Regions from separate parts of the Shewanella sp. MF05913 genome, predicted to be linked through region 2. Evidence: predicted binding sites of a transcription regulator. Region 2 holds the regulator's gene; each other region holds the start of a gene.
The links. The regulator LexA, encoded in region 2, represses DNA repair genes until DNA is damaged. The targets are predictions, from matches to a motif close to TACTGTATNNNNATACAGTA.
Positions count from the first base shown of each region.

Region 1: a site for LexA is predicted at 4,387-4,406, ahead of dinB (DNA polymerase IV). Genes of this name have one in related genera too.
Region 3: a site for LexA is predicted at 2,543-2,562, ahead of AC19MV_RS06480 (YebG family protein). Genes of this name have one in related genera too.

Region 1 is NZ_JCAYNT010000002.1:74,839-82,149, forward strand. It holds gene AC19MV_RS03740 (M17 family metallopeptidase) at 1-1,273, opposite strand, end outside; gene AC19MV_RS03745 (aminoacyl-histidine dipeptidase) at 1,726-3,189, shown strand; gene dinB (DNA polymerase IV) at 3,269-4,348, opposite strand; gene bfr (bacterioferritin) at 4,489-4,956, opposite strand; gene bfr (bacterioferritin) at 4,968-5,438, opposite strand; gene nqrM ((Na+)-NQR maturation NqrM) at 5,662-5,886, opposite strand; gene AC19MV_RS03770 (FAD:protein FMN transferase) at 5,956-6,969, opposite strand; gene nqrF (NADH:ubiquinone reductase (Na(+)-transporting) subunit F) at 7,090-7,311, opposite strand, start outside.
Region 2 is NZ_JCAYNT010000004.1:179,109-186,419, reverse strand. It holds gene coxB (cytochrome c oxidase subunit II) at 1-1,999, opposite strand, end outside; gene AC19MV_RS07895 (cell division inhibitor SulA) at 2,392-2,898, opposite strand; gene lexA (transcriptional repressor LexA) at 2,895-3,509, opposite strand; gene plsB (glycerol-3-phosphate 1-O-acyltransferase PlsB) at 3,774-6,197, shown strand; gene mtr (tryptophan permease) at 6,197-7,311, shown strand, end outside.
Region 3 is NZ_JCAYNT010000003.1:183,319-190,629, forward strand. It holds gene prc (carboxy terminal-processing peptidase) at 1-811, opposite strand, end outside; gene proQ (RNA chaperone ProQ) at 833-1,453, opposite strand; gene AC19MV_RS06475 (free L-methionine (R)-S-oxide reductase MsrC) at 1,715-2,188, opposite strand; gene AC19MV_RS06480 (YebG family protein) at 2,238-2,531, opposite strand; gene AC19MV_RS06485 (paraquat-inducible protein A) at 2,740-3,369, shown strand; gene AC19MV_RS06490 (paraquat-inducible protein A) at 3,359-4,048, shown strand; gene AC19MV_RS06495 (MlaD family protein) at 4,035-6,677, shown strand; gene AC19MV_RS06500 (nucleoside recognition domain-containing protein) at 6,803-7,311, opposite strand, start outside.

The DNA of each region.
Region 1 (7,311 bases), on a different contig from region 2:
CCTCAAATGGCTCTCCCCACTGCTCGCCCACATCGGCTAATAATGTTGCTACGCCTTGTTGTTTAGCCACACTATTTTCAACTAACGCGGTGTAACCACCATAGGCCCTCACCACATGACCAGTTAGCGTTGCGACCGAAAATAATTGTGGATTAATAGCCTGTTGGGCTTGAATACGTAAATGCGACAATAAATCGGCAAGCACTAAACGCCCTTCTGCATCGGTATTACCTATCCTAACTCGCACACCTGCATGGCTAGTGATAATTTCGTCAGTGACAAAGGCATCACTGCCGATACTATTTCTAACTAATCCGAGCTCAGCGACCACTTTGATGCCCTTGGGTTTAAGAATAGATAATGCTTTCATTAACCCGGCAACAGCGGCGGCACCACCTTTATCACGGCTCATGCCAGCCATAGAGCCAGCCACTTTTATGTCTGCGCCCCCCGTATCATATACAACCCCTTTACCGGCAAAGAATAAGGTTTTTGTAATGGTACCCTCGCCGACATATTCTAGTTTCACCACCCGAGGATGATGACGCTCAATACCCAATGAGCTTCGACCAACAGCGCTTAACAGTGGATAGTCACTTTTTAATTGCTCAAGCTGATCAATCACCGACACCGCGAGACCACTGCCAGCAAAAGCGTCGACACAGTATTGCGCAAAGCCAATGGCAGACATACGCTCAGGATCGGTACCGCAAAGATCACGTGCTAACACTCGCCCAGATTCTGCGGCATTGACTAACAGGCTATAAGAGTTGCTATTGAGTAAACCAATGGCTTTAAAACTGGGTACTAACGCTTGGGCTTCACGTGCTTCTAATGGTTGCCATAACTCTTGGCCACATGCCAGTGCCGCAATTTGCTGTGCATATTGATAACGTTTATCACCCACAGCAGGCACAACAAGTAATGGCTTAATCGCGCCCGCAGCTTTTGCAATAGCAATACCTTCACGCGCTGCTTTAGCAAATACACGCACATCGTTATAAGAGTTATCGGCATCTGCAACTGGCGAGATAATTAAACGCCCTCCTGCTAAGCCTGGCGCGAACAGTAAAGTAGCACTTTTGCCAACACGCATATCAATTTGGCTAGCATGGGCTGCCAATAAATTAATTTCATCTTGCTTAATATCAGCAAGGCTCGGCGCAATGACGACCACGGCATCCCAACCTTCACCTTCAAAAATGGCTTCGTCACTGGTGACATCAATAAAAGGCACTTGAAATGCTTGCGCAGTTTGATTTATTTGGGTCATAAATGTCCTTATTCAACAACAGAGTTGCTGGTTCATATTTATTTACAGATTTGTGGCCTAAACCTTGGCAAATTGATGTGGCAATATCAAGTAACGCCGCAGAATATGTTAAAATATTTGCAGCTATATGCCCAATTACCGGGTGATGTTCGATTTCAGCAAGAATTTACACGCGTTTAGGCAAGGCATTGATTGCGGGTAATGGTCGTTCCCTTTCCAAAATCAGCTAAATTAACAAAAGCCGCAGCATAAACGCCTGTAAAACTTGCCCTTTGGGAGTTTCACCGTGTCCCTTGATTTTTAAATCAAGGGCGTTGATGCGCTAATTTATAAGGTACTTACATTAACGCATCTAGTATTGAAAACACGGTGAAGCTCTGAAACATGCATCTTCTGGTTGATTGGGTATAACATCTGTCGTATTCGACTGAATTCTTCATAGAGGGCGTTTCGTGACTGCATTAACTCAATTATATCCTCAGCCTCTTTGGCAATGGTTTGAACAAATTTGCGCTATTCCACATCCTTCAAAACATGAGCAAGCGTTATCGCAACATATTCAACAATGGGCTAAAGCTCAAGGGCTTGCAGTTGTTGAAGATAAAGTCGGTAACTTAATTATTCGCAAGCCTGCCACCCCAGGTATGGAAAATTGCAAAATAGTGGTGCTACAAGCACACATTGATATGGTGCCGCAAAAGAATGCCGATAAAGTCCATAACTTTGAAACCGATCCAATCGAAGCTTATGTAGATGGAGATTGGGTTAAAGCCAGAGGCACGACATTAGGTTCAGACAATGGTATCGGTATGTCGTCTGCGCTAGCCGTTTTAGGCAGCAAAGACATTAAACATGGACCATTAGAAGTATTGCTAACCATTGATGAAGAAGCGGGCATGACAGGCGCTTTTGGTCTAGAAGCGGGTTACCTTGAGGCCGATATCCTCATCAATACCGACTCTGAACAAGAAGGCGAAATCTACATGGGTTGTGCCGGCGGCGTTGATGCACAAATCAGTGTGCCGATGTCTTGGCAAGCACCAGAGCAAAGTAATGCCAGTTTCTCAATGACCCTATCTGGCTTAAAAGGCGGCCACTCAGGGGTGAACATTCACCTTGGACGAGGTAATGCCAATAAATTGTTAGCTCGCTTTTTGTTTAAATACAGTGATGAGTTAGCCATTGAGCTGGTTAGTTTTACGGGTGGTTCACTGCGTAACGCCATTCCGCGCGAAGCCAATATGACCTTTATGTTACCAAGTGAGAATGTTGCTGCGCTTAAACAGGCAATAGAGTCTTTCCAAGCTTTGGTTCGTGAAGAGTTAGCCATTGCAGACCCAGGCATGTTACTGAGCCTCGCAGAAATTGCCACACCAACAAAAGTGATGGGCGAAGATGCGCAAAATACCTTAATCGATTTACTTCATGCTAGCCCCAATGGCGTTATCCGCATGAGCGATGAAGTTGAAGGCGTAACCGAAACCTCACTCAATATCGGCGTGATTAGCACTGAAGATGAAAGCGTTGAAATATTGTGCCTTATCCGTTCATTAATCGACTCTGGCCGAGAAGAAGTTACCGGTATGCTGACTGCATTAGCTAATCTTTCTGGCGCAAGTATTGATTTAAGCGGTGCTTACCCAGGTTGGAAGCCAGACACAAGCTCGCCAGTCATGGCCATCGTGCGTGAAACCTATAATGATATTTATAAGAAAGACCCAACCATCATGGTCATCCATGCCGGTCTTGAATGTGGTTTATTTAAAGAACCATATCCGCACATGGACATGGTTTCGATTGGCCCAACGATCCGTTATCCACACAGTCCAGATGAAATGGTTAACATCACGACTGTTGGCCAATACTGGGAATTGCTACTGGCGGTATTAGCTCGTATTCCTGCAAAAGATGCGTAATACGTTAACGAACTAATTCATCAAAAAATCAAAGGCGACTTTAAGTCGTCTTTTTTGTGCGTAACGGTAAAAAGGCAGGTTAAAATTGTAAATCGAGTTGGGTCAATTTATCTGCTAAATCATCTGATTGGCCTTGGACGATATCGGCTAAACCTACACTCACACCGATTAAGCGTATGCCACGGCCTTGGCTGCGTTGCAGAGCCTGTTTTAATAATTCGTGAAACATATTGACTGAAATAGCATCGCTACGATGCTCAATCGTAGTCTGCTTAAAATCATTAAATTTTAATTTAACCACTTGTTTATTGATCAGTCGGTCTTTCGCACTGCGATGTACCCGCGCACTTAATTCTTGAATAAGTTGCGGTAAGACTTGGTGGCATTGCTCTAGGGTAAATATGTCTTTGGCTAAGGTGGTTTCAACACCAACAGACTTACGCACTCTGTGTGGACTAATTTGCCGCGTATCAATGCCTTGAGCACGCTCAATAAGCACATGGCCAAACTTACCAAAGGCTTCAATCAGTTTCACTTTGGGGTATTGCTGCACATCAAAGCAAGTGACTAAGCCAATATCAGCAAGCTTTTGTGAAGTGACCTTACCGACCCCAGGAATTTTACTCAAAGGTAAGTCTTTAACAAAGTCGCTGATTTGATTTGGGGTTATCACATATTGACCATTCGGTTTATTTAAATCTGAGGCAATTTTGGCTAGGAACTTAATCGGTGCAACCCCCGCTGAAGCGGTTAATCCTGTGATGGCAAATATCTCATCGCGTATGGCGTTAGCAATTAAAGTCGCACTGCCTTTATGTTCGGTGCAATCAGTGACATCTAGGTAGGCCTCGTCTAACGACAATGGTTCAACTAAATCAGTATAACGATGGAAAATCTCACGGATCTGCAACGAAACTGACTTATATACATCCATTCGTCCCGGCACTAAAATTAACTGTGGGCACAATTGCAATGCGTGATAACTCGACATTGCACTTCGGACACCAAATTTACGCGCTTCATAACTGCAGGTACTTATCACACCGCGGCGATCACTTCTGCCACCGACAGCAATGGCTTTTCCTCGTAACTCAGGAAAATCGCGCATTTCGACCGCAGCAAAATAACAATCCATATCGATATGAATGATTTTACGCATTCTGTGACCATCAGTGATTAACTTAACGCCAATAATATCACTGTATATAAAAACAGTACACTATCATTATCTCAATCACGGAGACAAAAAAGCCCAAACTGAGTTGGGCTTCTTTAGCGTAGCGTGTTATTTAATAATGATTACATTTTAGTTTGTAAATAGTTCTGTAAACCAATGCGCTCAATAAGACCCAATTGCTTTTCTAACCAATACATATGATCAGATTCAGTATCATCGAGTAACACTTCTAAAATTTCACGGGTCTGATAATCTTTCTTTGCTTCACACAAGGCAATAACCTTACGTAAGTTATCAGCTACGTGATACTCGTAAGCTAAGTCATTTTTAAACATTTCTTGTACGTCTTTGCCAATATTCAACGCTTCACGGCTGCCGACATCAGGCGTGCCTTCTAAAAATAGAATACGTTGAACTAACTTTGCCGCATGCAACTTTTCGTCGTCTGACTCATGTAAGATACGGGTATATAATTCATTAAATCCCCAATCTTCATACATATGAGCATGAACAAAATACTGGTCCATTGCAGATAACTCGCCAGTTAACAGTAAATTTAGGGCGTCGATTACTTCAGGATTGCCTTTCATGATAATTCCTATTAGTCGTTAATTTGTGATTGAAGATAGTTTTGGATACCCGTTTGGCTAATCAGCTCTTGCTGAGACTCGATCCAATCTAGGTGCTCTTCTTCGTCTTCTAATAAATCTTCAAATAGATCACGGCTAACGTAATCTTGCTGAGTTTCACATACACTAATCGCTTCACGTAAAATAGCAATTTGCTCAGTCACTGCGTCTAAATCACAGCTAAGCATCTCTTGGGCATGCTCACCAATGCGCAATTTATCTAACTGCTGTAAATTAGGTAATCCTTCAAGAAACAAGACTCGCTCAATCAACTTGTCAGCATGCTTCATGTCTTCAATCGATTTTTTGTACTCTTTCTCATTCAGCTTTTCTAAACCCCAGTGCTTAAACATGCGCGCATGTAAAAAGTACTGGTTAATGGCTGTCAGTTCGCAAGTAAGTACACGATTGAGTTGACTGATGACTTTAGGATGACCTTTCATAGCAATGTCCCTTGATAAATAGTGTGATCTCGATCAATTTCATACAGGATAGAACACTGTAGATAAAAAGGCAAATTTTCCTTTATTTTCACCAGCTTACAATTGATAACCATTATCATTATAACTAAGTTTTGTAACACCACTGTGGTTAGCAACCCATAAAAAAAGCCTTCATAATGAAGGCTCTTTACATTGTAAGCTCTAAAATCAGAAGCGATACAATTTAAATAATTCTATTTTGGTTGAGCATATCTTTACGGTCTTGTTCTTTTTGCATACGAAGTTTACGCGCATCACAAGGGTTATCACAGTCACAGGCTTTCTCAATACCTAAAACACCTAATCCACCGCAACTGCCTTCTACCGCTTTTTTCTTCACGATATAGCCAACAGACATTAATAAGAAAAACAAAAGTAACACCACAAACGCAGCAATAAATGTGCTCATTACGAACTCCAATTAACTCAATCTAGCCTAATTCTGACCTAATCGTCAGCAATATAACCCTATTTTAGGTTACTTTACATATGCTTTAAACGCATCACTGTAATAGACCTTAAAACCTTGATCCTGCTTTTCAATCAGCATTATTGCTAAATTTTTCTCTTTAGCAAGTGCCAATGAAGCTTCGGTACCTAACACCATCATGGCGGTGGCATATCCATCTGCGGTCATACAACTAGAGTGTAGCACGGTTGCAGAGGCAAGTTTATGCTTAATAGGATATCCGTTACGAGGATCAATCAAATGTGAAAAACGTTCGCCGTCTTCTTCATAAAAGTTACGATAATCACCTGATGTTGCTAACGACATCGTCCCAGGTTCAATCACTTGCTGTACGGCCAGGCCTTCGTCAGTCGGTTGTTCAACCGCAATACGCCATGCTATGCCATCTGCTTTGGTACCTTTAACATTTAATTCGCCACCAATTTCAACTAAATAACCATTGGCTTCATACTTATCTAAAATCGAGGCAATTTTATCAACGCCAAAACCTTTGGCAATAGACGATAAATCGACATATAAACCGGTATTGTGTTTGGTTAGTGTGGTGCCATTGACTGCAAGCGCATTAATGCCCATTTTCGCTTTAGCTGCATCTATCTGTGTTTGGGTTGGTACTGAAGTGGGTCGCTTATCAGGTCCAAATCCCCACAAATTAACCACAGGTCCTAAAGTGATGTCTAACGCACCGCCGGTTTCTTGGTATAAGCGTATGCCTTCATTAATCACTTTAAGCGTATCAGCTGACACTTTAACACTCTGCTGCACTTGCAATTGATTAAACTTCGACAATTCGGAATCATTGCGATAAGTCGACATCTGGTCGTTAACCACCTCTAACGCCATGTCGATTTCGGCTTGCAACAGTTGCGCTTCTGGCAGATTATCGTTTGGCACAACTTTAATATGGTAAGTCGTCCCCATCGTGCTACCCGATAAGGCAATAACAGGCTCTGGTGTACTGCAAGCACTCACGCAAAAAAGCAATAAAGCGGTTAATAATAACTTGATAGCATTCACGGTCATTTCAAATTTACGCTGGTTAAATGAATAAAAAAAATTGCAGCCTGCAGACCTGTGTTTGACCACCCTGTCTGCATTGCTGCAATTTTCATGACTTACTTGTCAATGTAATGAGTTACCTCATTAGCCACCGAAATCATCGAGCAAGATGTTTTCGTCTTCAACGCCTAAGTCTTTTAGCATCCCAATCACGGCTGCGTTCATCATTGGAGGCCCACACATGTAGAACTCACAATCTTCTGGTGCATCGTGGTCACGTAAGTAGTTTTCGTACAATACGTTATGGATAAAGCCTGTGTAACCGGTCCAGTTATCTTCCGCTTGCGGATCAGATAATGCAACATG
Region 2 (7,311 bases):
CTGCCTCGCCAGAATTATTGCCCCACGCATTGCGCTCATACGTAATCACCGCAGCCATTTTTTGTGGGCTGAGCTGACTACTGAATGCCTGCATTGCCGTGCCGGGTTTGCCATGCATCACTATTTCGATATGCCCGCTTACTGGCCCTGTTATTACTGGGCTGCCAATCAGTGAGGGGAATGCGCCTGGTATTCCTGTGCCAGTAGGTTGGTGACACGCTGCACACGTAGCGGCATAGACTTGTTCACCTTCAGCCATAAGCTGTTCCATGGTGAGTGTGGGTGATGCTTCTGTTATGACGACTTTGCCAACGGCTTTGGCTGCTTGATTAGCCGCATCGGTTACCGCGTCTGCAACAGTATCAGCGACAGCAGTTGCTGTATTTGTTACTTGCGCTGCGGGCTTTGGTGAAGCTGCACTGTTACTGGAAAAATTACTCACATCCGCAGCTTGAACTGCATCACCTGAGTTATTTCCCCAGGCATTACGCTCATAAGTAATCACAGCGGCAATTTGCTGTAGGCTAAGTTGAGCACTGAAAGCCTGCATTGCTGTGCCTGGTTTGCCGTGCATAACCATCTCGATATGCCCGCTTACTGGTCCAGTTATTATTGGGCTGCCAATGAGTGAGGGGAATGCGCCAGGTATGCCTGCGCCAGTAGGTTGGTGACACGCTGCACACGTAGCGGCATAGACTTGTTCACCTTCAGCCATAAGCTTTTCCATGGTGAGTATGGGTAATTCCTCTGGTGTCACGGCTTTTGCAACGGCTTCAGCAGCTTGGTTGACTGTTTCGGCTAGCGTATCAGCAGTATTATCAACCATAGCTGTTGCTGTGTTGGCTTTTGCTGCCGCTGCATTAGGTGCTGCGGCACCGTTACTTGAAAATTTACCTACGTCTGCTGCTTGCACTGCATCGCCTGAGTTATTTCCCCACGCATTACGCTCATAAGTAATCACGGCTGCCATTTCTTGAGGCGAAATTTGCTTAGCAAAGGCTTGCATCGCTGTGCCGGGCTTACCGTTGATCACAATATTAAGGTGATCTTCAACAGGGCCTTTAATAATCGGACTACCTATTAATGATGGAAATACGCCAGGAAGACCCGCGCCATTGGGTTGGTGACAGGCTGCGCAGCGAGCAAGGTACACTTGTTCACCTTGTTTGCTTAAATCTGCAAGAGATAAGGTTTGCGACATAGAGGCCGCAGCTGCTGCGGCTTCGGTTTTAGCCAGTTGCTTTTGCTCAATCAGCCAATTATCAAAATCTGCTTCAGAAAGCGCATTGACCACTATGGGCATAAAGCCATGATCTTTTCCGCAAAGTTCAGCACATTGACCACGGTAGATCCCTGGTTTATCAATACGCGTCCAGGCTTCGTTAATAAAACCGGGATTAGCATCTTTTTTAACGGCAAATGCCGGTACCCACCAAGAATGGATTACATCATCTGAGGTCATTAAAAAACGCACTTTGCGATTAATCGGTAATACCAGAGGCTTATCTACCTCGAGTAGATAGTTTTCACCTTTGGTTTGATCACCATCAATTTGTTCTCTTGGAGTTGAGAGTGTGCTGTAAAATTCTATGTCTTTATCGAAATAGCTGTAGTGCCATTTCCATTGCGACCCCGTAATTTTTATGGTCAGATCCGCATCGCTGGAGTCTTCCATTGCAATCAGGGTTTTAGTAGCAGGAATTGCCATAGCAATTAAGATGATAAACGGAATGACTGTCCAGGCTATTTCCACTTTAGTACTTTCGTGAAAATTGGCCGCGACAGCGCCTTTAGATTTGCGGTGATAGATCATTGAGTAAATCATGATCCCAAACACCACTAGCCCAATAGCACAACAGATATATAAAATGGTCATGTGGAGGTCGTAAACCTTACCACTGATATCTGTTACGCCTTGAGTCATGTTGAGGGGCATTTCTGCAGCCCCAAGCGGAAGTGCTATCAGCACAACCAATAAACAATACCACCATTGCTTCACAAGACTTCTCCTCTGCTAATTGCAAATAGCAACTACAAAGAAGAGTCACACAGTAAGTCTCTGCTCTATGCAAACTCTTCGGTTCCCAAAAAAGTTTGATGACCTCAAAGTAACTTGGTGGTTGTAAACTGGCAGTTTACGCTTTTATTGTTAGCTGAACACCACACTTGTACCTACGACTGAACTAATCAAATTGTATTGACGTATTCCCATCGATGGCGGTGTTATCTGCCAAATTACGTCAAATAAAAGATAAAAAATGTTTCATCCTTGTTAACAACATTACTTGTAGATTAAACATTGATCAAGATCACTTTGTTCGCTAATTGGCTGAAAAAAGGTAAAAAAAAGCCCTGAATTGGATGCAGGGCTTGGTGTTGAAGGGTTCGTACTTAATGAAATGCTGAAAAATTACTTGTTGCAGAAGGCATTGTTGGATTAACGATTTGATGTTTTTCAGGTAAGTGAGTATTCACATCTTCAATTACCACACCTAAAGCACGTGCACTTTTGGCGACAATTTCTAAACGGCGACTGTCACGTGCATCGAGTGAACTCGTCCAGGTAATCACAGCGCTTGAAGTGCCACTGGTTAATGCTTTTTCCATTGCCCATAACGTTTCAACTTCATCTTTAGTGTGTACTAATAAGATCCGGTCCATTCTTACACCAGCACTTGCCAGCATGTGCTTATAACCAATATGCGGAGGACTAATGAGCACTATCCAGCGTCCTTGTCGGCTTAAGGTTGCTAACTGGCTGCACAGTTGCCCTAACTCAGACTCACCTTGAGTGACGGTTTGTAATGTTTGAATGGTTTGGTTGCCATACAATTCTGCTTCTGTTGAATCAGCCCATAAACCTGGGTGGCGTGGGGCAGTGCCCATTAGTTTGTTCATAACCAATCTCCATTACGGATAACGCCAACGGCAAGCCCTTCAATGGTGAGGCTTTGGCAACTTAAGTCTACTTTAATCGGGGTGTATGCTTCGTTTTCGGCATGTAGATAGACAACATTGCCTTTTTTCTCGAAACGTTTCACCGTGACGTCGTCTTCAACGCGGGCCACAACTACTTGGCCATTACGTGCTTGCTGCATTTTATGTACGGCAAGTAAATCGCCCTCTAAAATGCCAATGTCTTTCATACTGTCGCCACGTACTCGCAGTAAAAAATCGGCTGCGGGTTTAAACATGTTTGGGTCGACTTGATAATATTGCTCTACATGCTCTTGCGCTAAAATGGGTTCACCAGCAGCGACTTGGCCAATCAGCGGCAATCCTGTTTCTTGTTGTTCTTCATGAGGTAAGCGGATACCTCTTGAAGTGCCAGGCATGATTTCGATAAAGCCTTTTTTGGCGAGTGCTTTTAAATGCTCTTCGGCAGCATTTGCACTTTTAAAGCCAAGACGGTTCGCAATTTCAGCACGAGTCGGTGGCATACCTGTTTCGGCGATATTGTTTTTAATTAAGTCTAAAATTTCTGCTTGGCGCGGCGTTAACGGTCTCATGATGATTCCTGTCTTTTTATACAGTGACTGTCATTATATACAGTGTTTTTGTTCGCGCAAGTATTAACCAACCGTTTTTTGTTTTTTGTTACGGCATTGTTGCCTATCAGTATGTTTTATATCAGTTTCATTCTATATTTTAATTGAGTTGTTCAGTTCGGGACTGTTCACAAAGTAAAGATAAAACAGCCAGATAGTGTATCAAGGGTGGTTTCTGGTATCCTATGCAGCAATATTACAGTGGCTTATATTGCGAAAGTAACTATGTCAAAACCAAATTCAATATTTTTACGTGCATTAAAATGGGTACAGAAATCGATGGTTCAAACCATTGTTGTCCCGCATGACCCTTTTGATGATCTTAATTTAGATCCAAATAAACCATTGGTTTATGTCATGAAAACAGAGTCAATCAGTGATGCCGCTGCGCTAAGCGAAATCACTGAGGGCTTTGGAATGCCGAGTCCATATGACCCACTCATCGTTGATGGCTTAAAAGTGCCACGTATTGTGTGTTTGGAGGGGCGTAAGCCACTCTTTGGTAAACGCGAAAGTGGTGAAAAGTTTATCGATAGCTTCACCAGTTTATTGGCGCTTCATCGTCAACGTCCGGATTTGGATATTCAACTCGTGCCCGTGAGTTTGTACTGGGGGCGCACGCCTGGTAAAGAAGACGACAGCATGAAGGCGGCAGTGCTTGAGCGTGAAAGCCCAACGTGGTTACGTAAATGGCTAATGATTTTGTTTCTTGGTAGACATAACTTTGTCCAGTTCTCTAATGCATTATCTTTACGCTATATGGCAGATGAACATGGATTCGATAAAAGTATTGCCCACAAATTAACCCGTGTAGCTCGAGTGCATTTCAGTCGTCAACGTAAAGTGATGACGGGCCCGCAGCTGCCCAACAGACAAATGTTTTTTGCTTCGTTGCTTAAGTCGGATTCAATCAAAAAAGCGATTGAAGAAGAAGCCATTAACAAGAAAGTGTCACCTGAAAAAGCCCGTGAAACAGCCATTGAATATTTAGATGAAATTGCCACGGACTATTCAGACAGTTTAATCCGTATCGCTGAGCGCTTCCTTACTTGGCTGTGGAACAAGCTATACAGTGGTATCAATATCAAAGGCGCTGAACAAATCCGCCAATTACACCATGATGGTCATGAAATTGTATATGTGCCGTGTCATCGCAGCCATATGGATTACTTACTACTGTCGTATATTTTGTATTATCAGGGCATGGTGCCACCGCATATCGCTGCGGGAATTAACCTAAACTTTTGGCCAGCAGGCCCGATGTTCCGTCGTGGTGGCGCGTTCTTTATCCGCCGTAGCTTTAACGGCAACAAGCTATACACTGCTGTGTTTCGTGAGTATTTAGACCAACTGTTTGCTAAAGGTTATTCGGTTGAATACTTCACTGAAGGTGGCCGTTCTCGTACCGGACGTTTACTTGCCCCTAAAACAGGTATGTTAGCCATGACTATCAATAGTGTATTGCGCGGCATTGAGCGACCTGTAACGCTTGTGCCTGTGTACTTAGGTTATGACCATGTGATGGAAGTCGCCACTTATCACAAAGAGTTAAGCGGCAAGAAAAAGCAAAAAGAGTCAGTGTGGCAAGTGTTTGGTGCCATTCGTAAATTAGGTAATTTTGGCCAAGGTTATGTGAATTTTGGTGAGCCGATTAATCTACAAAACTTTTTAAATCAACAAGCTCCAGATTGGCGTGAAGAAGTGGCCAAAGACCCAGAGCAAAAACCGACTTGGTTTACGCCATCAGTTAACTTATTGGCTAACCGTGTGATGACTAATATTAACGGCGCTGCCGCCGCAAGTTCAGTGACATTAACGAGTTTAGTCTTGCTAGCTTCTGAGCGAAATGCATTAGAGCGCAGCTTGTTAGAACGTCAGTTAGATTTGTATTTAGCGATGCTGAAAACGGTACCTTATACAAATTACACTTCGGTTGCAGAAGGTAATGGTAAATCGATTGTTGATCATTGTTTATCACTGAATAAGTTTGTCAGCACTAAAGATGCCATTGGTGAAATTATTTCTGTTGATGAAAAAATTGCTATCACCATGAGCTACTACCGCAACAATATTATTCACGTCATGGCGATTCCGTCGTTAATTGCCAGTTGTTTAGTGCAATATGATATTTGTGACCGCGAAAAAATTCATGCCGTTGTGATGGATTTTTATCCGTTGCTAAAAGCTGAATTATTTATGGGTATTGACGATGTGCCACAGCATATCGACAGCCTTTTGGACTTTATGGTTGAACAAGGCTTACTCAGTGGCGAAGCTCATTTTGAAGTCACGCCTCGGTACACTGCGCAATTATTATTGTTAGCAGAAACTATCAGCGAAACGTTACAGCGTTATGCCATTATCTTTAACTTGTTAGCGATAAAGCCTGACTTAGAACGCTCAGAGCTTGAAACCGATAGTCACTTATTAGCACAGCGTTTAGGTGCATTGCATGGCATCACAGCGCCAGAGTTTTATGACAAAAAACTCTATAACACCTTAAGCGTTAAGCTAAAAGAACTGGGCTATTTATGCAGTGTTGAGCATCGGTCTGAAGTGATTAGAATTCGCGATTATGCAAACCAGTTATTGAGCTCATCAGTAAGACAAACCATTGTTGATAGTGTGCACGCGGAGCATGGACATTAATGGCCAACCATATGAATGCTGCAAAGCACCGTCCACAAGGGAAGTCTCTATTGGGCGGTGCGATGATTATTGCGGGCACCACGGTGGGGGCTGGCATGTTTTCATTGCCAGTTGTGGGTGCCGGAATGTGGTTTGGTTATTCAATTGCCATGCTATTAGGTGTCTGGTTTTGCATGTTAATGTCGGGGTTATTGCTGCTAGAAGCTAACTTGCATTTTGAACCCGGTGCCAGTTTCGATACGTTAACCCGTGAAACATTAGGTCAATTTTGGCGAGTCATTAATGGCGTATCCATTGCGTTTGTCTTGTACATTTTGACCTACGCTTATATTAGTGGTGGCAGCTCTATTGTTAATCATAGCTTGTCGGCACTTGGCGTAACCTTACCTCAAAGCGTTGCCGGTTTAGTGTTTGCGGCAGTGTTAGCGTTCATCGTATTGATTAGCACTAAAGCGGTTGATCGTATTACCACCATTATGCTCGGCGGTATGGTGATTACCTTCTTTTTAGCAATAGGTAATTTATTGATTGAAATCGACACCACTAAGTTAGTGTCACCAGACGGTGAAAGCCGTTATTTGCCGTATTTATTTGCTGCCATTCCCTTTGGCTTAGCCAGTTTTGGCTACCACGGCAATGTACCGAGTTTAGTTAAATACTATGGTAAAGATGCTAATACCATTGTCAAAGCGATAGTCGTAGGCACTAGCATCGCCCTCATTATCTATGTGTGTTGGCTTATCGCGACCATGGGTAATATTCCACGTAGCCAATTTGCCGATGTGATTGCCAAAGGCGGAAATATCGGCGTGTTGGTTGAGGCTTTATCGGGTGCGATGGCAAGTCAGTGGCTTAACAATATGCTGACGTTATTTGCCAATTTAGCCGTAGCGTCATCGTTTTTAGGGGTGACTTTAGGTTTATTCGATTATCTTGCCGATTTATTTGGTTTTGATGACTCGCGTTCAGGTCGTGTTAAAACCGCTGCAGTGACTTTTATCCCACCAACGATTTTGGGCTTATTATTTCCTAATGGTTTTATTATTGCCATTGGTTTTGCCGCATTAGCCGCTACCGTTTGGGCGGTAATTGTACCGGCTTTATTAGCCTATAA
Region 3 (7,311 bases), on a different contig from region 2:
CTGCGGGGCCGCCAGCGACAAGACTTTTGATGACGGTGTAGTCGTCATCCATTTGCAGCACCGCACCGATACCTTCAAGGCTTAAGTTCATTTCCATTTGGAAACGTTCAGCATTGCGAGGCGATAAATAGCTGGTGTGGGGTTCAACACTGCGAGCAAACGCATTCATCACACTTTGAAACACGTCTTCGCTTTGTGTTTGGCTTAAGCGTTTAATCGCATTGTTGTAGCGTTTTTCTAACACCTCAACAATTTCAGGCCATGTTTTACCGGTTAACTTTAGATTTAACGCATCGTACTTAACGCGTTGACGCCATAATTCATTAACTTCAGCGTCATCTTTTGGCCAAGCCGCTTCTTCGCGATCAAACTCATAGGCATCGCCTGCTTTGGTAAAATCAAACTCTTTATCTAAAAGTGTTAATGCATAAGCGAAACGTTCATAACGACGTTTTTGCACCAAATCATACATGGTGAATGCAGGGCTTATATCGCCCGAAGCCACCATATTATCAAATTGATTTTTGTATTGGTCAAAACTAGCGATATCTTCTGCTGTGAGCACATTACGACGATAGTCAAGTTGCTCGAGAAAACGGCCGTAAATTTGTTCAGAAAAAGCATCGTCAAGATTAAAACGATGGTAGTGCGAGCGAGTAAATAAAGTCGTTACTCGCTTGCTAGCCACTTTGTGTTGTGGCTCTTGTGCTAGCTTGGGTAACTCGCTGATTTGAATCGTTGGTGATATTGCCCACGCCGAAAAGCCGACAAATAAGCTGGCAATCGACACGGCCAAGGTAAGTTTTCGCATCAACAAGTACTCCTTAAATTTCTATAATAGTATGTGCTCTACACGTACTTTGATGGTCAAGCCAGTGTCTAACTGAACATGCACATCTTCTTTGTTAATATCAGTTACTACACCAGGAACCGGTGTCGCGCCTAACTTAACATTCACTCGTTGCTTTTGTTTTAACTCTTCAAGCTTTGCAGGCTCAAGTTTAACAACAGGCGCAGCGACAGGTGCTGGACGTTCTTTTTTCACTGGAGCACGTTTAGGTGCGGCTTTCTTCACTGGCTTCTTTGGGGCATTTTTAGGTGCTTGAGCCTGACGCTTAGCTTTAGCCTTTTCTTGGCTTTCTTTTAGCGTCGCCTGAGCATGGTCAATATGTTCTTGCTCTAACTCACCACATTCACTGCCATCTAAATCGATACGCTTTGCACCGGCTTTAACACCTTTGAGGTAGCGCCAGCTACTTGTGTAACGACGAAGAGCAACACGTAATTGTGTTTTACTGACTTTAGAATCATCAGCTAACCGTTCAGCCAAATCTTGAAACAAACCAATCTTTAATGGCTTAGTTTCACCTTCAGCAATAAAGCATAAAGGAAAGGTTTCATATAAATACGCTAAAATTGCGTTGGTGTCGGTCAACTTGTCTGTTGATTCCATTTTTACTTCCACGTTAATAAAGGGACTGGTTCAGCGGCATTAATTGCCATGCAGTCGTTCATCTTTCGCCAAGCTTCATCGTTAAAGCTCAACGTACAAATTATCACTATCCGCCTGTTTGCTAAAGTCATTGAAACAAACCTTAACAATTTAACCGAATTGACTATCAGCTTAAATCATCGCTAACAATGAAATCCAGTACAAATGCGTGCAGCTGCGTATTATAAAGCCCGCCGCAGCGAATGCGACCATGATTTAGTCTTATTTGTTCGCTATTTGAGCAAATAGGCAAGATTCGAAACTTTTTACCATCATTTCTAGGCCAATTTGATCATCTTCATCGAAACGATTCAATAATGGGCTGTCGATGTCTAGAACGGCCACAACCTCTTCGCCGCGGCGAACCGGGATGACAATTTCTGAATTACTCGCCGAATCGCACGCAATATGACCATCAAATTGATGCACATCTGCAACACGCTGGGTTTCATTTAAAGCCGCTGCGGTTCCGCATACGCCCTTACCCATCGCAATTCGAGTACAAGCCACTTTACCTTGAAACGGGCCTAATACTAATTGGTCTGCACGCTTAATGTAAAATCCCGCCCAATTAAGGTCTGTTAAATTATCATTAAGTAATGCTGAAAAGTTAGCCATGCCCGCAATTAAATCGTCTTCGCCTTCTAACAATGCTTGGGCTTGGCGGTTTAATGTTTGGTAAAATTCGGTTTTCATTCTTGTTCCTTAACTCTGGCGCTCATGCTCACTATGGGCATTAACGTCGTTATTCCGCTGATGTATTTTTTGCAGACGCTTTTTTTACTTTTGCTGCAGGAGGGGTTTTAACCTGTACTGTGCCTTTTAGCAAGTTAGAAAGCTCATCTTTATTGTTTGCTAGATAAAATGCGAGTTGTTCGCACTTATTTTCATCAAGCCCTAAATCTGCTTGAGTCAAAAAAGGAAGTAGGTTATCGGCAATATCAAGCATCTTATCGTAGGCGTCAGCCTCCTTTTTCGATGTGAATGTCATCTTTTCCACCCCTTCTCTGACCACGACAAATTGGGTAATCACTGCCATGATATTATCCTCACTGTTTTTATATACAGTACATAGAATCTCATACTATTAACTTATGATGCAAGTGTTCTGATTATTCTGATATTATCAGGCAATGCAGATAGATTGTGTGCTGTATTTTATCAGCCGTCATTTGAGTCAAAAGATGACTTAGCAAGTGTTTGCCTCATTTACAACACCGTGTATGACTATGGATTAAAAACTTTTGATGCATGAACTAGATGACCACGATTCCATCATCTTATGCCGGTCTTGTGATCTGGCAGTCACAAAGCGTGCATTGCCCTCGAGTGCAAGGGCTATTTGCCCGCGTTGCGATACGGTACTATATGACTCACCTTATTGCTCTATTAATGGCATGCTAGCTTTATGCCTTGCTGCATTGTTTATCTTTATCCCCGCGAATTTATTACCAGTATTGGAAATTCACTTTTTAGGCAGTATCCGCACCACCACAGTAATAGAAGCCGCCATTGCCGTATGGACACAAGGATATTGGGTGGTGGGATTAGCCGTATTAGTCGCTGCTGTGATTGCGCCTGCAGTGTTAATTTTATCAATTTTAACGCAAGTTATTATCGTAAAGTTAAAACTACAGCGATCTTTTTGGCAACGCATTTATACTACATTACTCAAAAATCAGGGGTTAATTGCACAAATGACCATGCTTGAAATTTATGTCATCAGTTTTTTAGTGTCAGCATTTCAATTATCCGATTTTTCAGATGTGTATTTTGGTATGGGCACGTTTAGCTTTACCATGTTATTTGTCATTATTTTATTTTTACAACGAGAATATAATCTTGAACACATGTGGAGTTATGTCGATGAACATTGATCAATCATCAACATCTGAGCAGCCCGTTGAGGTCGTTACACAGCAGGGTGTAACTGCACCTAAACATCTACAAGGTAATCAGTTAGGGTTATGTTTATGCTCCGTGTGTAAAAAGCTCAATGTCACGAGCAACAGCCATTGCCGTCGCTGTTTTAGCCCGTTATCGACACGTAATTACGCCAGCGTACAACAAAGTTGGGCGTTGCTTGTTACCGCCACTATTTTATTGGTGCTAGCCAATATCTACCCTATTACACTGTTAACAAATCGTGGAGTTGTGACCAATGACACCATCTTTAGCGGCATAAGCCATCTCGTCCAAACAGGCATGTTTCCGATTGCTATTATTGTGTTTACGGCCAGTATTTTAGTGCCCTGGTTAAAAATATTTGGCCTGGCGACATACTTAGCCGCTATTAGCTTTAACTTACCTATTTCAAAAAGAAAATTAATGGTAGGTTTTCATATTATTGAATGGATTGGCCGTTGGTCGATGCTCGACTTATTTGTTATTTCATTAACCGTTGCACTCGTTAATATGGGGCAATTACTTGATGCTAAACCTGCGCCTGCAGCGACGGCTTTTGCGTTAGTTATTTTACTAACACAACTGGCCGCTAAAGTGCTTGATACTCGTTTACTCTGGGACCGCTTGGAAAAAAAACATGACACAAATTGAATCACCTAAAGTTGTGAAGAAAAAATTATTCTCGCCAATCTGGTTATTGCCCGTAGTCGCGTTAATTTTAGGCGCCTGGCTTGGCGTTAAAAGCATCAAAGAGTCTGGCATTGAAATTGTAATCCATTTCCCGAGTGCAGCAGGCATCGACATTGGTAAAACCTTAGTGAAATACCAAGGGTTAACTGTGGGTAAAGTGTCTGATATCGGTATCGATGACGATTTGAAAGGCGTTAACGTTAAAGTTGTGATGGACTACCGTGCTGATCCATTTTTAAATCAAAATACTTTGTTTTGGCTTGTAAAACCTAAAGCAAGCATTACCGGTGTTGAAGGCTTAGATACCTTATTTTCAGGTAATTATATTGCTATTCAACCTGGTGATGGCCGCTCGGCTACAGAGTTTGAAGCTCAGCGCGAAGCGCCGGCAATTTTACCGGGTAGCGAAGGTATTATGATCGAGCTAAAAGCCCCAAAACTAGGCTCTATTGATGTGGGTTCACCGGTGTTCTTCCGCCAAGTGCCTGTGGGTAGTGTGGTCAGTTACCGCCTTGATGGTAATAAACAAATTATCATTAGTGCATTTGTACAAGAGCAATATACTCACTTAGTACACAAAGACTCCCGCTTTTGGAATGTGTCTGGATTAAAGATTGATGCATCACTGGCAGGCATTAAAGTTAACACTGAGAGTATTGCTTCCATTTTAGCCGGTGGTATCAGTTTCGACAGTGGCTCAGAAACAATTAAGGCGAAGAACGGCGATACTTACCCATTATTTCAAGATGAACAAACCGCTATAGGTGGTGTTATGTTCACACTATTGACTGCTGATGCTGAAGATATTAGCGAAGGGACGGCCATCGTATACCGGGGCATCACTGTCGGTAATGTTGACAAAAAACAACTGACAAAAAACGGAGTAGAATTATCCGTTCGTGTTGATCATCACTATAAAGAACTCATTACCCCTGATAGCCGTTTTTGGTTAAGCGGAGCTGAGCTGTCGCTTAAAGGCATGAAAAATGTTGGCCGATTAATCACGGGGAGTGTCATTAGTGTATTACCGGGTACTCAACCGCAAACAGAAACAATGCAATTCACCCTTGCCTCACAAGCCCCTGACCTACTCAGTGCTGATAAACTGGCTTTAACTGTCGTGGCTTCCACTCACACAGGGGTGAGCAATGGCGCGCAAATACGTTATAAGCAATTGCCCATTGGCCAAGTGGTTAGCGTTAACTTAAGTGATGACTTTACAAGCGTTGAATATCAAATCGAGATTCTGCCTGAATTTAAGAATCTCGTCACTCAAGGCAGCTTTTTTGTGCCAGAAAGTGCATTGGCCATCAATGCCTCCCTTGATGGAGTTAATGTAACAACGCGAGACTTAACCACTATGTTAGAAGGCGCTATTAGCCTTGTTCCTGCTAAAAGTAAGGCTTTGGTTGAAGCAAACAGCACCTTAGCGTTACATGAGTCTTTAGCAACCGCGCAATCTTTATACGCGCAACAACAAATGACCCAGTTAACTTTAAACAGTATTGATGGTGCTGATTTAGTGGAAGGCTCGCCTATTTATTACAAAAAGATGCAAATTGGGGCCGTTGCTAAAATCAATTGGCAGGCTAAAACAGATAAATTCAGTATCGATATTAACATCGACAAAAAGTTTGCACCGCTAATCAAAGCCAATACGGTGTTTTGGCGCAACAATGCCGTATCCATTAATGCAAGTCTTGCTGGTGTGAATATAGATGTAGCGCCACTTAAAGGCGCTATTAATGGCGGTATAACCCTTGGGCATTTAGATGGTAATACTGCAAGCGAAAGCCAGGCGAATCTACGTTTATACGATAACCAGTCTTTGGCGTTAATGCAGGCCAAAGTGATTGACCTCACCTTACCTGTCAGCGCGAAAGTGACACCCAAAGCGGCGATACGATACCAAGGCCATCAAATAGGTGAAATATCACACGTTAAACTTGACCCAAGCTTAACAATACTTAATGCCAAAGCTTATCTTTATGGTGATTATGCGGCTCACTTTAGTCGCGTAGACAGTGAGTTTTTTATTGTAGAGCCGCAAATATCACTTGCGGGTATCAACGCACCTGAAACCCTACTCACTGGTCCTTATATCGGGGTAATCCCAGGAAAAGAAACGTTAACCACTGATGTATTCACGGCTAAAAACCATGCTCGCTTAGATGCAAACGTACCAACTGATGCTGTGAGATTTCAGCTAGTCGATACGCAATTAGGTTCAATTAAAGTGGGTACCCCCCTGTTTTTCCGTGGCATTAATGTCGGTCAGATTGATGGATATCAATTAGCGGATAGCGGTGTTGATATTACGTTATTTGCACATGTGAACGCCCAATACGCTCATCTGGTCAATAAAAGCAGTCAGTTTTGGGATGCCTCTGGGATCAAATTAGATGTTGGCTTATTTTCTGGTGCACAACTAGAAACTCAATCACTTGAAACGATTCTAGCTGGCGGGATAGCCATTGCGACACGAGATGTTACTACTGATTCAAACACCTTGTCTGTCAATGACCGTATCCTCTTGCAACATAACATGCTCGAAGAATGGGCCGAGTGGCAACCAACACAAACCAAGTGATGAACCGTAAATAATGTCTTCGATAAAAAGGCCGATATCACTATCGGCCTTTTTATTTAATCGTTATTAGTAATTTAATCATTATTACTTATTAGCAATTTGTAAATTACTTACTATCGCGTTAATTAACCATAAAACCAATAACACACACCGATTGCCGCACTAATACCGGCCATATCCGCAGCAAGGCCACAACTGAGCGCATGACGTCCATTACGAATACCGACAGAACCAAAGTATACCGCTAACACATAAAATGTGGTTTCCGTGCTTCCTTGTAAAATGGCCGCTAAACGCCCCGCAAAAGAATCAACGCCATGATGGTCCATGGTTTCTAACATCATAGCCCGCGCACCAGAACCACTAAAAGGTTTCATAAACGCGGTGGGCATAGCATCAATAAAGCGTGTATCCCAGCCTAAACCACTCACCACGGATGCTAACATCTGTAGCGCATAATCTAATGCGCCAGAAGCCCTCAATACGCCAATGGCCAGTAACATTGCAATAAGGTATGGAATTAAGGTTATCGCCTGATTAAAGCCTTGTTTTGCTCCCTCGACAAACTCATCATAAACGGCAATTTTTCGATAACCCGCCGCAAGGATAAAACTGAATATCAAGATGAGCAAAA